DNA from 4 places in the Variovorax robiniae genome. Region 3 is predicted to be linked to each of the others. Evidence: predicted binding sites of a transcription regulator. Region 3 holds the regulator's gene; each other region holds the start of a gene.
What was found. Region 3 encodes sigma-54, which starts transcription at its own class of promoters, with help from an activator protein. Its sites were predicted from a motif close to TGGCANGNAANCTGCTTT; they were not measured.
Positions count from the first base shown of each region.

Region 1: the regulator sigma-54 is predicted to act here: its motif matches at 1,998-2,015, upstream of glnA (type I glutamate--ammonia ligase).
Region 2: the regulator sigma-54 is predicted to act here: its motif matches at 1,747-1,764, upstream of WKW79_RS12540 (CmpA/NrtA family ABC transporter substrate-binding protein).
Region 4: the regulator sigma-54 is predicted to act here: its motif matches at 1,874-1,891, upstream of WKW79_RS19030 (transglutaminase family protein).

Region 1 is NZ_JBBKZS010000002.1:285,030-289,239, forward strand. It holds gene WKW79_RS05525 (hypothetical protein) at 1-408, opposite strand, end outside; gene glnA (type I glutamate--ammonia ligase) at 537-1,952, opposite strand; gene WKW79_RS05535 (competence/damage-inducible protein A) at 2,100-2,900, opposite strand; gene WKW79_RS05540 (EI24 domain-containing protein) at 2,897-3,781, opposite strand; gene WKW79_RS05545 (sterol desaturase family protein) at 3,798-4,210, opposite strand, start outside.
Region 2 is NZ_JBBKZS010000004.1:332,186-336,395, forward strand. It holds gene ntrB (nitrate ABC transporter permease) at 1-310, opposite strand, end outside; gene WKW79_RS12540 (CmpA/NrtA family ABC transporter substrate-binding protein) at 324-1,568, opposite strand; gene WKW79_RS12545 (nitrate- and nitrite sensing domain-containing protein) at 1,884-3,134, opposite strand; gene tsaD (tRNA (adenosine(37)-N6)-threonylcarbamoyltransferase complex transferase subunit TsaD) at 3,196-4,210, shown strand, end outside; gene WKW79_RS12555 (alpha/beta hydrolase) at 4,193-4,210, opposite strand, start outside.
Region 3 is NZ_JBBKZS010000012.1:10,360-14,569, forward strand. It holds gene WKW79_RS23915 (TolC family protein) at 1-392, opposite strand, end outside; gene rpoN (RNA polymerase factor sigma-54) at 791-2,377, opposite strand; gene lptB (LPS export ABC transporter ATP-binding protein) at 2,388-3,227, opposite strand; gene lptA (lipopolysaccharide transport periplasmic protein LptA) at 3,227-3,934, opposite strand; gene WKW79_RS23935 (thiol:disulfide interchange protein DsbA/DsbL) at 4,039-4,210, opposite strand, start outside.
Region 4 is NZ_JBBKZS010000008.1:21,239-25,448, forward strand. It holds gene WKW79_RS19030 (transglutaminase family protein) at 1-1,818, opposite strand, end outside; partial or broken gene WKW79_RS19035 (DNA internalization-related competence protein ComEC/Rec2) at 1,998-4,210, shown strand, end outside.

The DNA of each region.
Region 1 (4,210 bases), on a different contig from region 3:
CACGCGGTCCAGGTACTTCTGGTAGTTGCGGGCTTCGCTGCCCTGCTTCTCGGGCTCGCCGTTGTTGTATTCCTTGAGCAGTTCGACCTGGCGCGCCTCGGCCTTTTTCAACTCGCTCTGCAACACCGTGCGCGCCTCGCCGTCACGGGCGCGCTGGTCGGCGGTCTCGACGCGCGGGCTGCCGGGCGGTGACTTCACGGCGCCGGCCGTCGACGATGCTGCAGCGGCCGGCCGGCCGCCCTGCACCACGGTGACGTTGCCGCCTTCCATCACCTTGCACCCGCGCTTCTGCGCCTCGGTGGCGTTGTTGGTGTATTCGTTGCCGCAGCGGTAGACCCGCTCCTGGGCCAACGCCGGCAAGGCGGCCAACAGGGCCAGGGGCAACAACAGGATCGAGACAGGTTTCATGTTCATGTAGGGAGTGCGCGGCTGGGAAACATTTTCGTTGCATTTGGATGCGATGGGCATTCGCATGTTCCCCGTCAACGAAAAAGGACGGCCGAAGCCGTCCTTTTTTGCATTGCTTGACCCGGGGATCAGAGCGAATAGTACATGTCGAATTCGACCGGATGCGTCGCCATGCGGAAGCGGGTCACTTCCTGCATCTTGAGGTCGATGTAGGCATCGATGTACGCATCGGTGAACACACCCCCCTTGGTCAGGAACGCGCGGTCCTTGTCCAGGTATTCCAGCGCCTGGTCGAGGCTGTGGCAGACGGTCGGGATCAGCGCGTCTTCTTCCGGCGGCAGGTGGTAGAGGTCCTTGCTCGCGGCTTCGCCCGGATCGATCTTGTTCTCGACGCCGTCGAGGCCGGCCATCAGCAGCGCGGCAAAACCGAGGTACGGGTTCATCAGCGGATCCGGGAAGCGCGCTTCGACGCGGCGGCCCTTCGGGTTGGCCACGAACGGGATGCGGATCGAGGCCGAGCGGTTCTTGGCCGAGTAGGCCAGCTTCACCGGGGCTTCGAAGCCGGGCACCAGGCGCTTGTAGCTGTTGGTGCCGGGGTTCGTGATGGCGTTCAGGGCACGGGCGTGCTTGATGATGCCGCCGATGTAGTGCAGCGCGAACTCGGAGAGGCCTGCATAGCCGTCACCGGCGAACAGGTTCTTGCCATCCTTCCAGACCGACTGGTGCACGTGCATGCCCGAGCCGTTGTCGCCGACGATGGGCTTGGGCATGAAGGTCGCGGTCTTGCCGTAGGCATGGGCCACGTTGTGGATCACGTACTTCTGCAGCTGGACCCAGTCGGCGCGCTGGATCAGCGTGCTGAACTTGGTGCCGAGTTCCATCTGGCCAGCGTTGGCCACTTCATGGTGATGCACTTCGACCGGGATGCCGAGCGATTCGAGCACCAGGCACATTTCCGAACGCATGTCCTGGAAGCTGTCGACCGGGGGCACCGGGAAGTAGCCGCCCTTGGTGGCGGGACGGTGGCCGGTGTTGCCGTGCTCGAATTCCTTGTCGGTGTTCCACGACGCTTCTTCGGAATCAATCTTCACGAAGCAGCCCGACATGTCGTTCTTCCAGCGCACGCCGTCGAACACGAAGAATTCAGGTTCCGGACCGAAATAGGCCGTGTCGCCCAGGCCCGAAGCCTTCATGTAGGCCTCGGCGCGCTTGGCCAGCGAACGCGGGTCGCGCTCGTAGGGCTTGCCGTCCGACGGGTCGATCACGTCGCAGGTCAGGATCATCGTCGTCTCTTCGAAGAACGGGTCGATGTTCGCAGTGTTCGGGTCGGGCATGAGCTGCATGTCCGAAGCCTCGATGCCCTTCCAGCCAGCGATCGAGGAGCCATCGAAGGCGTGACCGTCGGTGAACTTGCCTTCATCGAAGTGCGAGACCGGCACGGTAACGTGTTGTTCTTTGCCGCGGGTGTCGGTAAAGCGGAAATCGACGAACTTGACCTCGTTTTCCTTCACGAGTTTGAGTACGTCGGCGACGGTCTTTGCCATCAAATTCTCCTTGCGATGGGGGTGGTTAGAAATTCAGGGGGTGGGAATGCAGTTTCTGTGCCCATTCTCGCCGCATGCGACAAGGGCCTCGAATACGTCTTTTGGCCCCGTCGGGGCGCCTATTCTCCTCTTTTGGTGCGCGATTTTTCAACGCACCATTTCGGGGCCAAGTCGTGCATTAAAACCGTGCAGGCCGTCGATGAGCTGCTGGTACGCGGCTTCCAGGCCGTCCGCATGGCCCTTCACGCCGAGCTCGATGTGGCGGCCGTGCTCGGGATGATCGACGCTCGGCAGGCTGAACACCTTGACGCCCGGATGCGTGCGCTCGACGGCTTCCATGAGGGGCGTGAGCGTGGCCTCCATCGCCCCATAGACGATCACGGATTTCTCGGCGCTGCGCCCGTGGGCGAACAGGTCGGCATAGCGATCCTCCAGGACCGATTCGATCATCGGCCAGGCCATCACCGGAAAGCCGGGCACGAAGTGCACGTCGGCCACGCTGAAGCCCGGAATCTTGTTGTACGGATTGCGGATGATGGTCGCGCCTTCCGGGAACACGCCCATGTTGAGCCGATGCACGTTATCGGGGCGGTCGGGCTCGTAGGGGATGCCCTGCTCGGCCGCGGTGTCGCGCATGCGCTCGCGAATCAGGGCTTCCGCCTCCGGATGCAGAGCCAGCGGCCGGCCGAGCGCCGCCGCGGCGCACTGGCGCGTGTGGTCGTCCGGCGTGGCGCCGATACCGCCGGTGGAAAAGACGATGTCGCCGGATGCAAAGGCACGCTTGAGCACCGCTGTGATGCGATCGCGCGTATCGCCGACGTACTCCGCCCAGTCCAGTTGCAGGCCGCGCGCCGCCAGCAGTTCGATGACCTTGGGCATGTGCTTGTCGAGGCGCTTGCCCGAGAGGATCTCGTCGCCGACGACGATCAGGCCGAAAGTCCGATTCATGGAGCTCCCCATTGCGTCTGGATGGCCCGGTCCGCATCGTGCGACAAGGTGGCCGGGCCTTGGGCGACGGCAAAGGCCAGCGCCGCACGTTCCGCGCGCAGTCGCGCCAATGCATCGAGGCAGTAGTGCGCGAACCACAGTGCCGAGAACGCGAACACCAGCGTGTAGATCCAGATCGCGATCGGCGCCAGGATGAAGAAGCCGGCGGCGAACAGCAGCCCGGAGGCCCAGACGATGCTCGGCGCGGCGCCAAGGTAGCCGCACAGCACGCCGATGGCCAGCAGTGGCAGCCGGTGCGTGCGCAGAATCGTCGCGCGCTCCTCGGTGTCGGCGTGCTCGGACAGCGCATCGAAGCTCATCACGCGGTAGGTGAGCCAGCCCCAGATCAGCGGCGGCAGGACCAGCACCAGCGGCGGCACCAGCCACAGCGGCATCGACACCACCAGCGCAACGAGGGCCAGCAGCGTCAGCCCCAGCGACCGGATCACGCTCCAGATCAGCGAGGGCCCCTTCTTGTGCTCCAACTCCGGAAAGCGCCGCGTGGCCACCAGCCGCGTCAGCGCCGGCGCCATGAGCCCCGAGACGACCAGCAGCGAGACCAGCACGATGGCCGGCGTCGCCGCCAGCACCACCACCAGTTGGGCCAGCGTGGCCGAGAAATCGCTGGAAAAAAAGTTGCCGATCCAGCCCCAGAAGTTCGCCAGCAGCGGCCAGGAATCCAGCGTCGAACGCGTCCAGGCGACCGCCGGATCCCAGAAGAAATAGCCCAGCCCCGCTGCCAGCCCGACCATCAGCACCAGGGGCAGGAACGACAGCAGGATCACTCGCGGGCGCAAGCAATACGCCACCGCGCGCCAGAAAGAATCGAGAAGAATTCGCATCGATGGCGAGGATACGCTACCGCCCCGCCATGCGCCGCAACCCCAGCCATTGCTGCGCCCAGAAGCCGCGCCCGTACTCCCGCACCCGGCCCGACGCGCCGGGCTCGACCTGGTCCCGGATGCCGGTGGGCTCATAGCGATGCGTGAAATCACCCGTGCGAAACAGCATGTCCCACCAAGGCAGCAGCACGCCGAAGTTGTGCCCGCCCAGCGTCGTCGGGCCATTCGACTCGTGGCCGATGCCGATGCTGTGATGCACCCGGTGAAAGCGCGGGCTGATCCAGAGCCGCTCGCCGATGGCGCCGAAGGACAGGCGCAGGTTGGCATGCTGCAGGCTCTCGCTGAGCTGCGTGAAGGCGACGATGGCGATGAACTGCCCCGGCGCCACGCCGATCAACTGCGCCACCACCACGATGATCACATCGTGAA
Region 2 (4,210 bases), on a different contig from region 3:
ACGGATCGCTGAACACATCGACGGCCTGCTTCCAGGTCTCCAGCGGCGAAGGGAAGCCGTTGGTGCTGCGCAGCGCCACCAGTTCCCAGATCAACACCAGCAAGCCGAAGCCCGCCAGCGGCGGCAACACCCGCATCCAGAACCAGCGCAGATCAATGGACTTGCGTTTCTCCCTCTCCCCCCTGGGGAGAGGGCTGGGGTGAGGGGCAGCCTCGACACGAGCCACACCCTCACCCCGCCCCTCTCCCGCACGCGGGAGAGGGAGAGGAATGGCAGCGTCAAGGGGAGAGTGAAAAACAGCACTGACCATGTCCGCGCTCCTCTCAAGCCTGCACACGGAACGAGTCCGCGTACTTCTTCGGGTCCTTGCCATCCCACACCACACCATCGAACAGCTTGCTGGTGCGCAACGGGTCCTTCGGCACGCTGACCTTCATCGCGCCGGCCACGTCCTTGTAGAGGTCGATCTGGTTGATCTGCTTGGCCACCCCCAGGTAGTCCGGATGCTCCTTCAGGATGCCCCAGCGCTTGTGCTGCGTGAGGAACCACATGCCGTCCGACAGGTACGGGAAGTTGACTTGCCCGTCATCGAAGAACTTCATGTGGTTGGGGTCGTCCCAGGTCTTGCCAATGCCGTTCTCATAGCGGCCCAGGATGCGCTGGTTGATCGCGTCGGCGCTGGTGTTGATGTACGACTTCTCGGCCACCGTCTCGGCCATCTTGGCTTTGTTCTGCAGGTTGGCGTCGATCCACTTGCCCGCTTCCATCACGGCCATCATCACGGCGCGGCAGGTGTTGGGGTTGGCCTTCACGAACTCGGCGCGCGTGCCGAGCACCTTCTCGGGATGGTCCTTCCAGATGTCCTGCGTGGTGATCGCGGTCACGCCGATCTTGTCGATGATGGCGCGCTGGCCCCAGGGCTCGCCGACGCAGAAGCCGTCCATGTTGCCCACGCGCATGTTGGCCACCATCTGCGGTGGCGGCACCACGATGACCTTGGCATCGCTGATCGGGCTGATGCCCGAGGCCGACAGCCAATAGTTGAGCCACATCGTGTGCGTGCTGGTCGGAAAGGTGCCGGCAAAGGTGTATTCGCGCTTCTCCTTGGCCATCAGCTTGGCCAGCGAGGGGCCGTCGACCGCGCCCTTGTCGGCCAACGTCTTCGACAGCGTGATCGCCTGGCCATTGCGGTTCAGGCCCATCAGCACCGCCATGTCCTTCTTCGGGCCGCCAGCGCCGACGTGCACGCCGTAGATGAGGCCATAGAGCACGTGCGACATGTCGAGCTCGCCATTGACCAGCTTGTCGCGCACGCCGGCCCAGCTGGCTTCCTTGCTCAGCGTGATCTTCACGCCGTACTTCTTGTCGAGGCCGAGCACCGAGGCCATCACCACGCTGGCGCAGTCGGTCAGCGGGATGAAACCGATCTTCACCTCGGCCTTCTCGGGCTTGTCCGAGCCTTGGGCCCAGACGGCGGCACGCAAGGCGGGGGCGATGCCGACCGCACCCGCGGCGGCGGCCTTCAACGCAGTGCGTCGGCTCAACTTGAATTTCAGCGCATCGGTCATGGGGCGAACTCCGGTCAAAACAACAAAACGAAAAACAAAAAGGCGTCCTCGCCGCGCATCAGCCGCTCGAGTGATTTACGAGTGCATGCGGGCAAGGACGCCTTTGTCCTGTGGGTCAGCGGCATCCGTCGTTGGAGGCCACCTGCCTGACGACCGTCTTTGGTCTATGCCGGGATTGAATGCAAGCGGCGTGCCAGCGATTTGGAGTGGCTGTTTGCTATGAAAGTGATAGCAACAAGCGCTGATGTAGCAGCGCTTTCCGTCCCATCAGGTTGAAATCGAGTCCAGGGCACCCGATTTGTGCAGCGCACCAATTCAGCTTGTGCCCGGCAGGAAGTCCGCCATCGAAAGCACCGACTCGGCCACATCGACCAGCCGCCGGTTCTGGTTCATCGCGGTCTGGCGCAGCATCTTGTGCGCCTCTTCTTCGGTCATGCGCCGGTGCGCCATCAACAGACCCTTGGCCCGTTCCACCAGCTTGCGCTCGTTGAGGCCGGCGCGCACGGCATCCAGCTCGTCGCTCATGGCCTGCAGGCGTTGCGACTGTTCCTGCAGCATGTCGAGCACCGAACGTTCGAGCTGGTGCCCGTACGCCTTGACCGTGGGTGGCTGCGGCGCGATGTCGTCGAAGAAGGCCGACGTTCCCTCCGTACCTGCCACCTGGTCCAGCAGCGCCTCGTTCGCATCTGCCTCGGCCCGCGCCTCGGTGATCTTGCGGTCGCACAGCGCACGCAGGTCGCTCGCCAGCCGGTCCTCGATCGCCTTCATCGCGTCGATGCGCAGCGAGCAGCAGTCGAACCAGACCGTGCTGAGTTCGGAGTCCAGCGGCTCGCCCGGGGCCGTCGTGATGGCCGCACGGCGCAGGCGCTCCAGCTCGGCGGTTTCTTCTCCGGGCTGGCTCTCCTGCCACAGCGTCGCCAGCACCGGCCCGGCGAACTCGGTGAACACATGGAAGCAGCGCTCCTGCGCCGCGATGAGTTGCAGCCACTGCTGCTGGCGCGTTCCGTCATCCACGCCCGCGGCAAATGCGGCCGCGCCGCATGCACGCTCCTGGCCCGCGAACTCCTTGCCCTGCATGAAATTGAACATGGCCGCGAGCAGCCGTGATATCTCCGGGTCCGTCGCGCCATCGGCCGCCTCGAACACTACCGCCAGTAGCCCCGCGATCAGCTTGGCAAAGGCCGCCGAGGCGTCCGCCACGCCGATCTCCAGCGCGCCGACGCGCCGCCGCAGCACGGGCAGGGCATCGAGCCCCGGCAGCACCCAGGCGATGCGGCTGAACAGGCGCGTCCCGCTGCCCAGTCGACGCGCCTCGGCCTGCAGCCCGTCGAAGCCGGCGCGCACCTCATGCTCCAGCCGGATGCATTCGCCGACCTGCACGCTGCGTTGCGCGGCAAAACGTCTGCCCTGCGACGCCAGCAGCACGTTGGAAAGCCCGCGCTCGCGCTGCAGCGCATGCACCAGCCGGCCGATCGTGCCCACCAGTTCGCTGGTGCGCCCGAGCTGGTCCAGTTCGTCGATTTCGCAGCGTCGCGCTGCAACAAGAAAGCTGAGTCCTGATTTCATCGTTGGAAGGTCATGGAGCAACATCCGTGCCCCGAAACCGTGCGGCTTCTACACTCCCTGAATGCTTGTACTCGGAATCGAATCGTCTTGCGACGAAACCGGCGTTGCGCTCGTGGAAGCGCAAGGCAGCGCGACGCCGCTGCTGCGCGCCCATGCGCTGCACAGCCAGATCGCCATGCACCAGGCCTATGGCGGCGTGGTGCCGGAACTCGCCAGCCGCGACCACATCCGCCGCGTGCTGCCGCTCGCGCAGACCGTGTTCTTGGAAGCCGGGCGGGAACTGGCCGACGTCGATGTGGTGGCCTACACGCGCGGGCCAGGCCTGGCCGGCGCGCTGCTGGTGGGGGCGGGCGTGGCATGCGCGCTGGGCGCGGCGCTGGGCAAGCCGGTGCTCGGCGTGCACCATCTTGAAGGCCACCTGCTGTCGCCCTTTTTGAGTGCGGACCCTCCCGAGTTCCCCTTCGTCGCCTTGCTGGTGTCCGGGGGCCACACTCAACTGATGCGCGTCGATGGCGTGGGCCACTACGAGATCCTCGGCGAGACCATCGACGACGCCGCCGGCGAAGCCTTCGACAAGAGCGCCAAGCTCATGGGCCTGCCTTACCCCGGTGGTCCCTGGTTGGCCAAATTGGCGGAGCAGGGTGATGCCACGGCCTTCAAGCTGCCGCGTCCGCTGCTGCACAGCGGCGACCTGGATTTCTCCTTCGCCGGCCTCAAGACCGCGGTGATGACGCAGGCGAAGAAGCTCGGAGACGACCTCGAAACCCGCAAGGCCGACCTGGCCGCGTCGACCCAGGCCGCGATCGTCGAAGTGCTGCTGAAGAAAAGCCTGGCGGCGCTGGAATCCACGGGCATGAAGCGGCTCGTCGTAGCCGGCGGCGTCGGTGCCAACCAGGACCTGCGCCGGCAACTCGACGCAGCCTGCGCCCGGCGTGGCGTTCGCGTGCACTATCCAGAGCTTCAGCTGTGTACCGACAACGGCGCCATGATCGCGATGGCCGCGGCCATGCGGCTGCAAGCCGGCATGGCCGAGGCCAGCCCGCGCTACGCCTTCGACGTCAAGCCGCGATGGCCAC
Region 3 (4,210 bases):
CCGCCGATCTGCTCGGCGCTGACGATGACGCGCTGCTCTGATGCGGTCAGCCGGGCTTTCTGCCGGTCGATCTCGGCATCGGACTTGCCGCCGTCGTACAGCAGCTGGCTTCCTCGAAGGCCGATGTCACCGGACTGGACCGAGCCCGAACCCGTCACCCCAGTGCTACGGCCCGGATCGGCAACGAGGTCCACCCGTGGAGACCAGGCCGCCTGCGCCTGGGTTACCTCGAAATTCGAGGCGCGGGCCGTGGAGCGTGCCGCCAGGACCTTGGGGTTGGAATCGAGTGCGCTTCGCACCAGCACTTCCAGGGCCTGCGCACGAACAGTTTCGATCGGCAGGAAGCTTCCGAGCAGGCAAGAAACTACAGCAATCGCAGCACGAAAATTCATACGGGTCGGTCGAAAAGGCGAACTTCAGGAAATCAAGAACCGACTGGTGAAAACCGTGGCTAATGCTGTAAAGATGGTTACTTATTGTAACCTTAAGTTTTGCAATTGATTGACAGTCTGGGGCGCTGGCGGCGCTGATCGAAGCATTAACTCACCGGGAGTGTGGATTACTTCACTCACCAGCCTCACCACGCTGTCCAGATGCCGGAAATCGCGGAAATGCGAGGCCAATCCGCCCATGCGCGAACACGAGGGGGCGGATGCGGGTCAGGTGCCGGTCGGGTCTTGATCGGCCGCGGCGGACGGCCATTGCGCAGGCGGCACGCGCCCTGATCGTGCAACCATCGTGCAGCGGCTGCGCCCGAGCGGGGGCCGTGCTTCCCGGAACGAACGCAGCGCTACAGCGCCTTGCGCAAATTCGCCGGCGCGATCCGCAGCGCCTCGCGGTACTTCGCCACCGTCCGGCGCGCGCACTCGATCCCCTGCTCCTTGAGCATGTCCGAGATCTGGCTGTCCGACAGCGGCTTCTTGATGTTCTCGCTGGTCACGAACTGCTTGATCAGCGCCCGCACCGCCGTGCTCGACGCATTGCCGCCCGTCTCCGTGCCCAGCGCAGAGCCGAAGAAGTACTTGAGCTCCACCGTGCCGTAGGGCGTCGCCATGTACTTGGCGGTCGTCACGCGGCTGATGGTCGATTCATGCAGGCCCAGCTCGTCGGCGATCTCGCGCAGCACCAGCGGCCGCATGGCCAGTTCGCCATGCACGAAGAAGTTCTTCTGCCGCTCGACGATGGCGTTGGATACGCGCAGGATCGTGTCGAATCGCTGCTGGATGTTCTTGATGAACCAGCGCGCCTCCTGCAGCCGCTGCGACAGCGCCTGGCTGCCCTCGCCCTTGTGCGCCTTCAGCGCGCCGGCGTAGATGTCGTGCACGCGCAGGCGCGGCATCACGTCCGGGTTGAGCATCACGCGGAACTTGAGCGAGGCGCCGCGGCCGGTGCGGGAGACGATCACGTCCGGCACGACCACGTTGCGCTCGACGTCGACAAAGCGCCGGCCCGGCTTGGGCTCCAGCCGCGCGATGAGCTGCATCGCGCCGCGCACCAGTTCTTCGTTGCTCTTGGTCAGCGTGGCCAGGCGCTTGAAGTCGCGGCGGGCCAGCAGGTCCATCGGCAGCTTGCAGATCGCGATGGCGACCTTGCGCACCTGCTCCTCGTCCTCGGATTCATCCTCATCGGCCAGCGCGCGCAGCTGGATCGCCAGGCATTCGCCGAGGTCGCGCGCACCCACGCCGACCGGCTCCAGGCTCTGCAGCAGGCCCAGCGCCATCTGGAAGCGGTGCACAAGTTCATCGAACTCGTCGTTGTCGCTGCCGGCCAGGCCCGAGGCCAGCGCAGGCAGCGAGTCCTCCAGGTAGCCGTCGTCGTTGAGCGACTCGATCAGGAAGCTCAGCGCGGCGCGGTCGGTATCGTCGAGGCGCAGGCCCAGGGCCTGGCGGTGCAGGAAGGCCTGCAGCGACTCCTGGCTGCGCGCCAGTTCGGTGGCGTCGGCGCGCTCGTCGCCGTTCAGGTTGTTGGCACGCGCGGGGGCGTCGCCGCCCCATTCGCTGTCGTCGGGCACCATGTCGACGGTGCCGTCGCCGCCCCAGTCGGGCTCGCCGTCGGAGACGCCGTCGGCGGTCGCATCGGCGGTGGCGGCATCCGCATCGTTCGAAGCGGCGCTCGTGGCGGGGCCGTCGGCGCCGTTGGCGGCTGGCACGGTCGCGAAGTCGTCGTCCCGCGGCGGCGGCGTGTCCGCAGCCTCGAGGCCGAACTCCTCGCGCACGGCCTCTTCCGCGGTACGTTCCAGGAACGGGTTGTCGTCGAGCATCTGCTCGACTTCCTGGCTCAGTTCCAGCGTCGACAGCTGCAACAGCCGGATCGACTGCTGCAATTGGGGCGTCAGTGCCAGGTGCTGCGATACGCGCAGCGACAGGCCTTGCTTCATGCCGAGGCCCCTACATTCTGAAATGCTCGCCGAGATACACCCTGCGTACCTCCGCGTTGTCGACGATCTCCGAAGGCGTGCCTTGTGCCAGCACTTGCCCGTCGCTGATGATGAAAGCGTGATCGCAGATGCCCAGCGTCTCCCGCACGTTGTGGTCCGTGATGAGCACGCCGATGCCGCGCCCCTTCAGGAAGCTGATGATCCGCTGGATCTCGATCACGGCGATCGGGTCGATCCCCGCGAAGGGCTCGTCCAGCAGGATGAAGCGCGGCTGGGTGGCCAGCGCCCGCGCGATTTCCACGCGCCTGCGTTCTCCGCCCGACAGTGACAGTGCCGGGGAATCACGCAGATGTTCGACGCGCAGGTCGGTCAGCAATTCGGTGAGGCGCTGCGCGATCCGGCCTTCGGTCAGCGGCACGCGCTTGCCCTTGGCATTGGTCTCGAATTGCAGCTCCAGCACGGCGCGCACGTTCTGCTCGACCGTCAGCTTGCGGAAGATCGAGGCCTCCTGCGGCAGGTAGCTCAGCCCCATGCGCGCGCGGCGGTGGATCGGCATGTGCGCGATCGGCTCGCCGTCGATGGTGATGTCGCCGGCATCGGCCCGGACCAGGCCCACGATCATGTAGAAGGACGTGGTCTTACCGGCGCCGTTGGGACCGAGCAGGCCGACCACTTCGCCCTTCTGCACGCCCAGCGACACGTCCTTGACCACCATGCGGCTGCCGTAGGACTTCTGCAGGCCGCGCGCTTCCAGGCGGCTGCCGTTCCCGGCGATACCCGCGACGGCGCCGCCACCGGACCCGAGCAAAGGCTCGCCGCCGGTGTCGATCAAGGCGTTGTCGTTGCGCATCACGGACGCGCTTCCCCACCGAGCGTGGTGGTGGAGCGCAGGCCGGCGCCAGGGGCCGGCGCGGGCGGCGGAGGCGCGGAGCCGGCCCTGGGGCTGCCCGGCACTGCGTTGGCCGGCGGACGCGGCGTGAGCACCGCACGCACCCGCGCACCTTGCGTGCCGGTCGACACGGCAGCGTCCGGCGGCACGGTGGAGCCGTTGACTGTGAAGGTGTCGTTGCTCTGGTCGTAGACGATCAGCGGGCCGCTGCTTTCGTCGTTGACCTTGCTGCCGATCAGGCGCCGCATCACGGCATGGCCGATGAACTTGACGTTGTCGGCGCGGCTGTCGTACTCGATGCGGTCGGATTCGCCCTCGATCCACTCGTCGCCGCCGGGCGCGTCGCGCTTCTGCTTGTAGTAGGCCAGCTTGCCGGGTGCGGCGGTGACCACGCCGTACTGGTAGCCCTCAGGGTCCTGCCGCACGTCGATGCGCGCGCCGCGGATGATGATGGTGCCCTTGGTGACGACCACGGCGCCGGTGAACACGCTGGTCTGCTTCAGGTCGTCGTAGCGCATCGAGTCGGACTCGATGTTCATCGGCTTGGCGCGATCGGCCTTTTCAGCGTGTGCCAGCGGCGCGCCCGCAACGGCCGCCAGGGTGAGCAGACCGAGGGTTGCCTTGCATGCGGATCGAAGCGGGGTGAGGAGGAATGAGCGCGTGGTCATAAAGGCACGAAACTTGCTGCGCCCATTGTATGCGGCAGGCTGACGCGACCTTGACGAAAGGCCCAGTGTCAGAGGTCGATATTTCTGACGAATGACTTGATCGATCAAGTCTTGCGGGCTTCGCCGATCAGGTAATCGGTGATTTGCAGCGCGCGCTCCATGCTTTTGGCCAGTTCGCCGTCCACATACCAGCGGCCCGCCACGCCGAAAGCGGGCACGCCGCTGACCTGGTATTCGTTCTGCAACTGCGTGGCGCGCTTGACCTTGCCCGAGACG
Region 4 (4,210 bases), on a different contig from region 3:
CGTGCCAGTGCCTGCGCCATTGGCGGATGCGTAGGCCGTGCCGAGGCCCGCGCCGCTGGCGGGTGCGGTCGCCGTGGCGGCATAGCGGGCCTGGTACTGGGCGGCGGTGGGCAAGGCGGCGCGTGGTGCGGTCGGGTCGCGGTCGACGAGGTAGGGGTAGTCGCCCTTGCTGGCCCACGGCTGCGAGTCGAGCGGCAGGCGGTAGCCCATCGGCGAGTCGCCCGGGATCAGGAACAGGCGATCGTCGCGCAGGAACCAGGGGCCGGTCTTCCAGCCCGGGCCTTCGAGCGGCGGCGCATCGATCTCGGCACTGGTCGGCTCGATCGGCAGCATGTAGCCGATCACAGCATCGAGCTTCTGCGTGAACACGCGGCGCAGGCGCATACGCTCCATCTCGTCGTCGAGCTTGGACTCGAACACGTCGACGTTCACCGGCAGGCGACGCTCGCGCCAGAGGTAGTAGTAGATGTCCTCGTAGCCGGGCTGGATGAAGCGTTCGGTGAGGCCGAGCTTGTGAGCCAGCACGGTGGTGAAGCGGCGCGCGTCTTCGCTCGTGTAGTGCGTCGGCACGCGCTCGTCGGCGAAGAGCTCGGGGTCGTGCCAGAGCTTCTGGCCATCGGCGCGCCAGAAGATCGACAAGGCCCAGCGCGGCAATTGTTCGCCCGGATACCACTTGCCCTGGCCGAAGTGCAGGAAGCCGCCGTCGCCGTATTCGGCGCGCAGTTTGTGCACGAGTTCGGTGGCATAGCCGCGCTTCGTCGGGCCGAGCGCATCGGTGTTCCATTCGGCGGCGTCGCGATCGCTGGTGGCCACGTAGGTGGGCTCGCCGCCCATGGTCAGGCGCACGTCGCCGTCGACAAGGCGCTTGTCGACGGACTCGCCGAGCTTGAGCACCTCGGCCCATTGCTCTTCGGTGTAGGGCTTGGTGACGCGCGGGGATTCGTAGATGCGCGTGACCTTCATCTCGTGGCCGAAGTCGACTTCGGCATCGTCGACCACGCCTTCGATGGGCGCGGCGCTCGATGGCGTCGGCGTGCAGGCCAGCGGGATGTGGCCTTCGCCGGCCAGCAGGCCCGAAGTAGCATCCAGGCCGATCCAGCCGGCGCCGGGCAGGAACACTTCGCACCAGGCATGCAGGTCGGTGAAGTCGACCGTGGTGCCGCTCGGGCCGTCGAGCGCCTTGACGTCCGGCGTGAGCTGGATCAGGTAGCCGGAGACGAAACGCGCGGCCAGGCCGCAATGGCGCAACAGTTGCACCAGCAGCCAACCGGAGTCGCGGCAGGAGCCGCTGGCGTTGGTCAGCGTTTCTTCCGGCGTCTGCACGCCGGGCTCCATGCGGATCAGGTAGTTGATGTCCTTCTGGACCTGCTGGTTGATGCCGACCAGGAAGTCGATGGTGCGCTGTTCCTTGCGGTCGACCTTGTCGAGGTAGGCCTTGAACAGCGGCGTGGGTTCTTCCTTGACGAGGTAGGGCGCCAGTTCCTCGGCCTGCGATTCCGTGTACTTGAACGGGAAGTTTTCCGCTTGCGGCTCCAGAAAGAAGTCGAAGGGGTTGTAGACCGCCATCTCGACGACGAGGTCGACGGTAACCTTGAACTCGCGCGTCTTCTGCGGGAAGACCAGCCGCGCCTGGTAGTTGGCGAACGGGTCCTGCATCCAGTTGACGAAATGGTCGGCGGGCTCGACCTGCAGCGAATACGAGATGACATTGCTGCGGCAATGCGGCGCGGGACGCAGGCGCACGACCTGCGGCCCCAATTGCACGGGGCGGTCGTATTTGTAGTGGGTGACGTGGTGGAGCGCGGCGTGGATGGACATTTGTTTTGAAGTGTCGTGAAGAGGCGCCAGTGGCGCACGCATACTAGCCCACAAGCATGCAATTAACGCGCCAATGCGCGAAGGGACGGAGTGGGGAACGTGGGGCGGAAGAGACGTCGATGAGGGCCGTCGGGGAGGACGAAGACACCGGCCAGCGCCGCCCGTGGGCCTTTGCTGCGATGGCCGGTTCAGTGCTGGGTGCGGGCCTGCAATTGCAGCAGTCCGGGCTGTGGCTTGTGTGGTGGTACCTTGCCTTGGCCCTGTCTGGAGTCGTGGCGTTGTGGGCCCTGCAACGCCTGCGCAAGCGTGCGGGCGCGGCAACCTGGCTCGTGGCGCTGCTGCTCGGCACCGTGGCCGGCTTTGGCCTGGTCGGCGCACGCGCGGCGATATACGCGGACGGGGCGCTGGACCCTGTGCTCGAAGGGCGCGACATCCAGGTGGTCGGCGTGGTGGCCCAGATGCCGCAGCGCGGCGATGGCGCGCTGCGCTTCCGGCTGGATGTGGAGTCGGCGAAGTGGGCGGGCAAGGGCGCCGGTGCCGATGCCACCGAGCCTGCGCGCTGGCCCGCCACAATCGCATTGGGCTGGCATGCCGAGAACACCGGCCTCTGGGCCCGCCCTGCGCGCGGCGACGCGCCGACCGGGCCCGCACCCCCGCCCGGCGACCTGCATGCCGGCGAGCGCTGGCGCATGACCGTGCGGCTCAAGGCGCCGCATGGCAACCTGAACCCGCACGGCTTCGACTATGAACTGGTCATGTGGGAGCAGGGCGTGCGCGCGGCCGGCTACGTGCGCGCAGGGGCGGGCGACGTGCCGCCCGAGCGGATCGACACCACGTGGCAGCACCCCATCGAGCGCGCCCGCGAGTCGGTGCGCGATGCGGTGTTCGAGCGCGTGGCCGACAAGCGCCTGGCCGGCGTCATCGCGGCGCTGATCACCGGCGACCAGAGCGCCATTGACCGGGCGGACTGGGACATCTTCCGCGCGACCGGCGTCGCGCACCTGATGAGCATCTCCGGCCTGCACATCACCATGTTCGCGTGGCTCGCCGCTGCCCTCGTGGGCGCGCTGTGGCGGCGCAGCGTGCGTTGCATGCTGACCTGGCCGGCGCCAAACGCGGCACTCGTGGGAGGCGTGGTGCTGGCGACGCTCTACGCGCTGTTCAGCGGCTGGGGCGTGCCCTCGCAGCGCACGATCAGCATGCTCTCGACGGTGGCCGTGCTGCGCCTCACCGGCCGTCGATGGCCTGCACCGAACATGTGGCTGGCCACCTGTGCGGTGGTGGTGGCATTCGACCCGTGGGCGCTGACGCAGGCGGGCTTCTGGCTCAGCTTCGTCGCCGTGGGCGTGCTGTTCGCGACGGACCCGGGAACGCAGGACGCCGGACGGACCACCGTCCTGACCCGGCTGCGGCACATGATGCGCGAGCAACTGGTGGTGACGCTGGCGCTGGCGCCGCTGACCTTGCTGCTGTTCCAACAGGTGTCGCTGGTCGGCCTGCTGGCGAATGCGCTTGCGATCCCGTGGGTCACGTTGGTGGTCACGCCGCTTGCCATGATCGGCGTCGTGATACCGCCTTTGTGGGATGTCGCGGCCTGGGCTGTGCAAGGACTTGCCTGGTTCCTGCAATGGTTGGCAGGGTGGCCGCTGGCAACTGTTTCCACCGGCGCAGCGCCGGCATGGCTGGCGTTGTGCGGCGTGGCGGGTGGGGTGCTGTTGTGCATGCGGCTGCCATGGGCGATGCGGGTGCTCGGCCTGCCGCTGCTGCTGTCGGCCTTGCTCTGGCAGCCGGCGCGTCCCGCAGCGGGCGAATTCGACCTGCTGGCGGCGGACATCGGCCAGGGCAATGCCGTGCTGGTCCGCACCGCGCACCATGCCTTGCTCTACGACACCGGGCCGCGCTACAGCCTGGAGAGCGACGCCGGCCAGCGGGTGCTGGTGCCCCTGCTGCGCGCGCTGGACGTGCGCCTCGACACTCTGGTGCTGAGCCATCGCGATGCCGACCACACCGGCGGTGCGCCGGCTGTGCTGGCGATGCAGCCTCAAGCCGCGTTGCGCAGGCTCGATCGAGGACAGCAATCCCCTGCAGGAGTTGCGCCATTCGGACAGGTGTGTGGCCGGCCAGCGATGGGAATGGGACGGCGTGAGCTTCGAATTCCTCCATCCGGTGGAAGCCGACTATCAGTACGCCAGCAAGCCCAACGCCATCTCCTGCGTGCTGCGCATCGACAACGGGCGCGCCAGCGCGCTGCTGGCCGGCGACATCGAGCGCGACCAGGAGAGTGCGCTGGTGAAACGCGCGCCCGGATTGCGGGCCGACATGCTGCTGGTGCCGCACCACGGCAGCAAGACCTCGTCGAGCGCGCCCTTGCTCGACACCGTGAAGCCGCGCA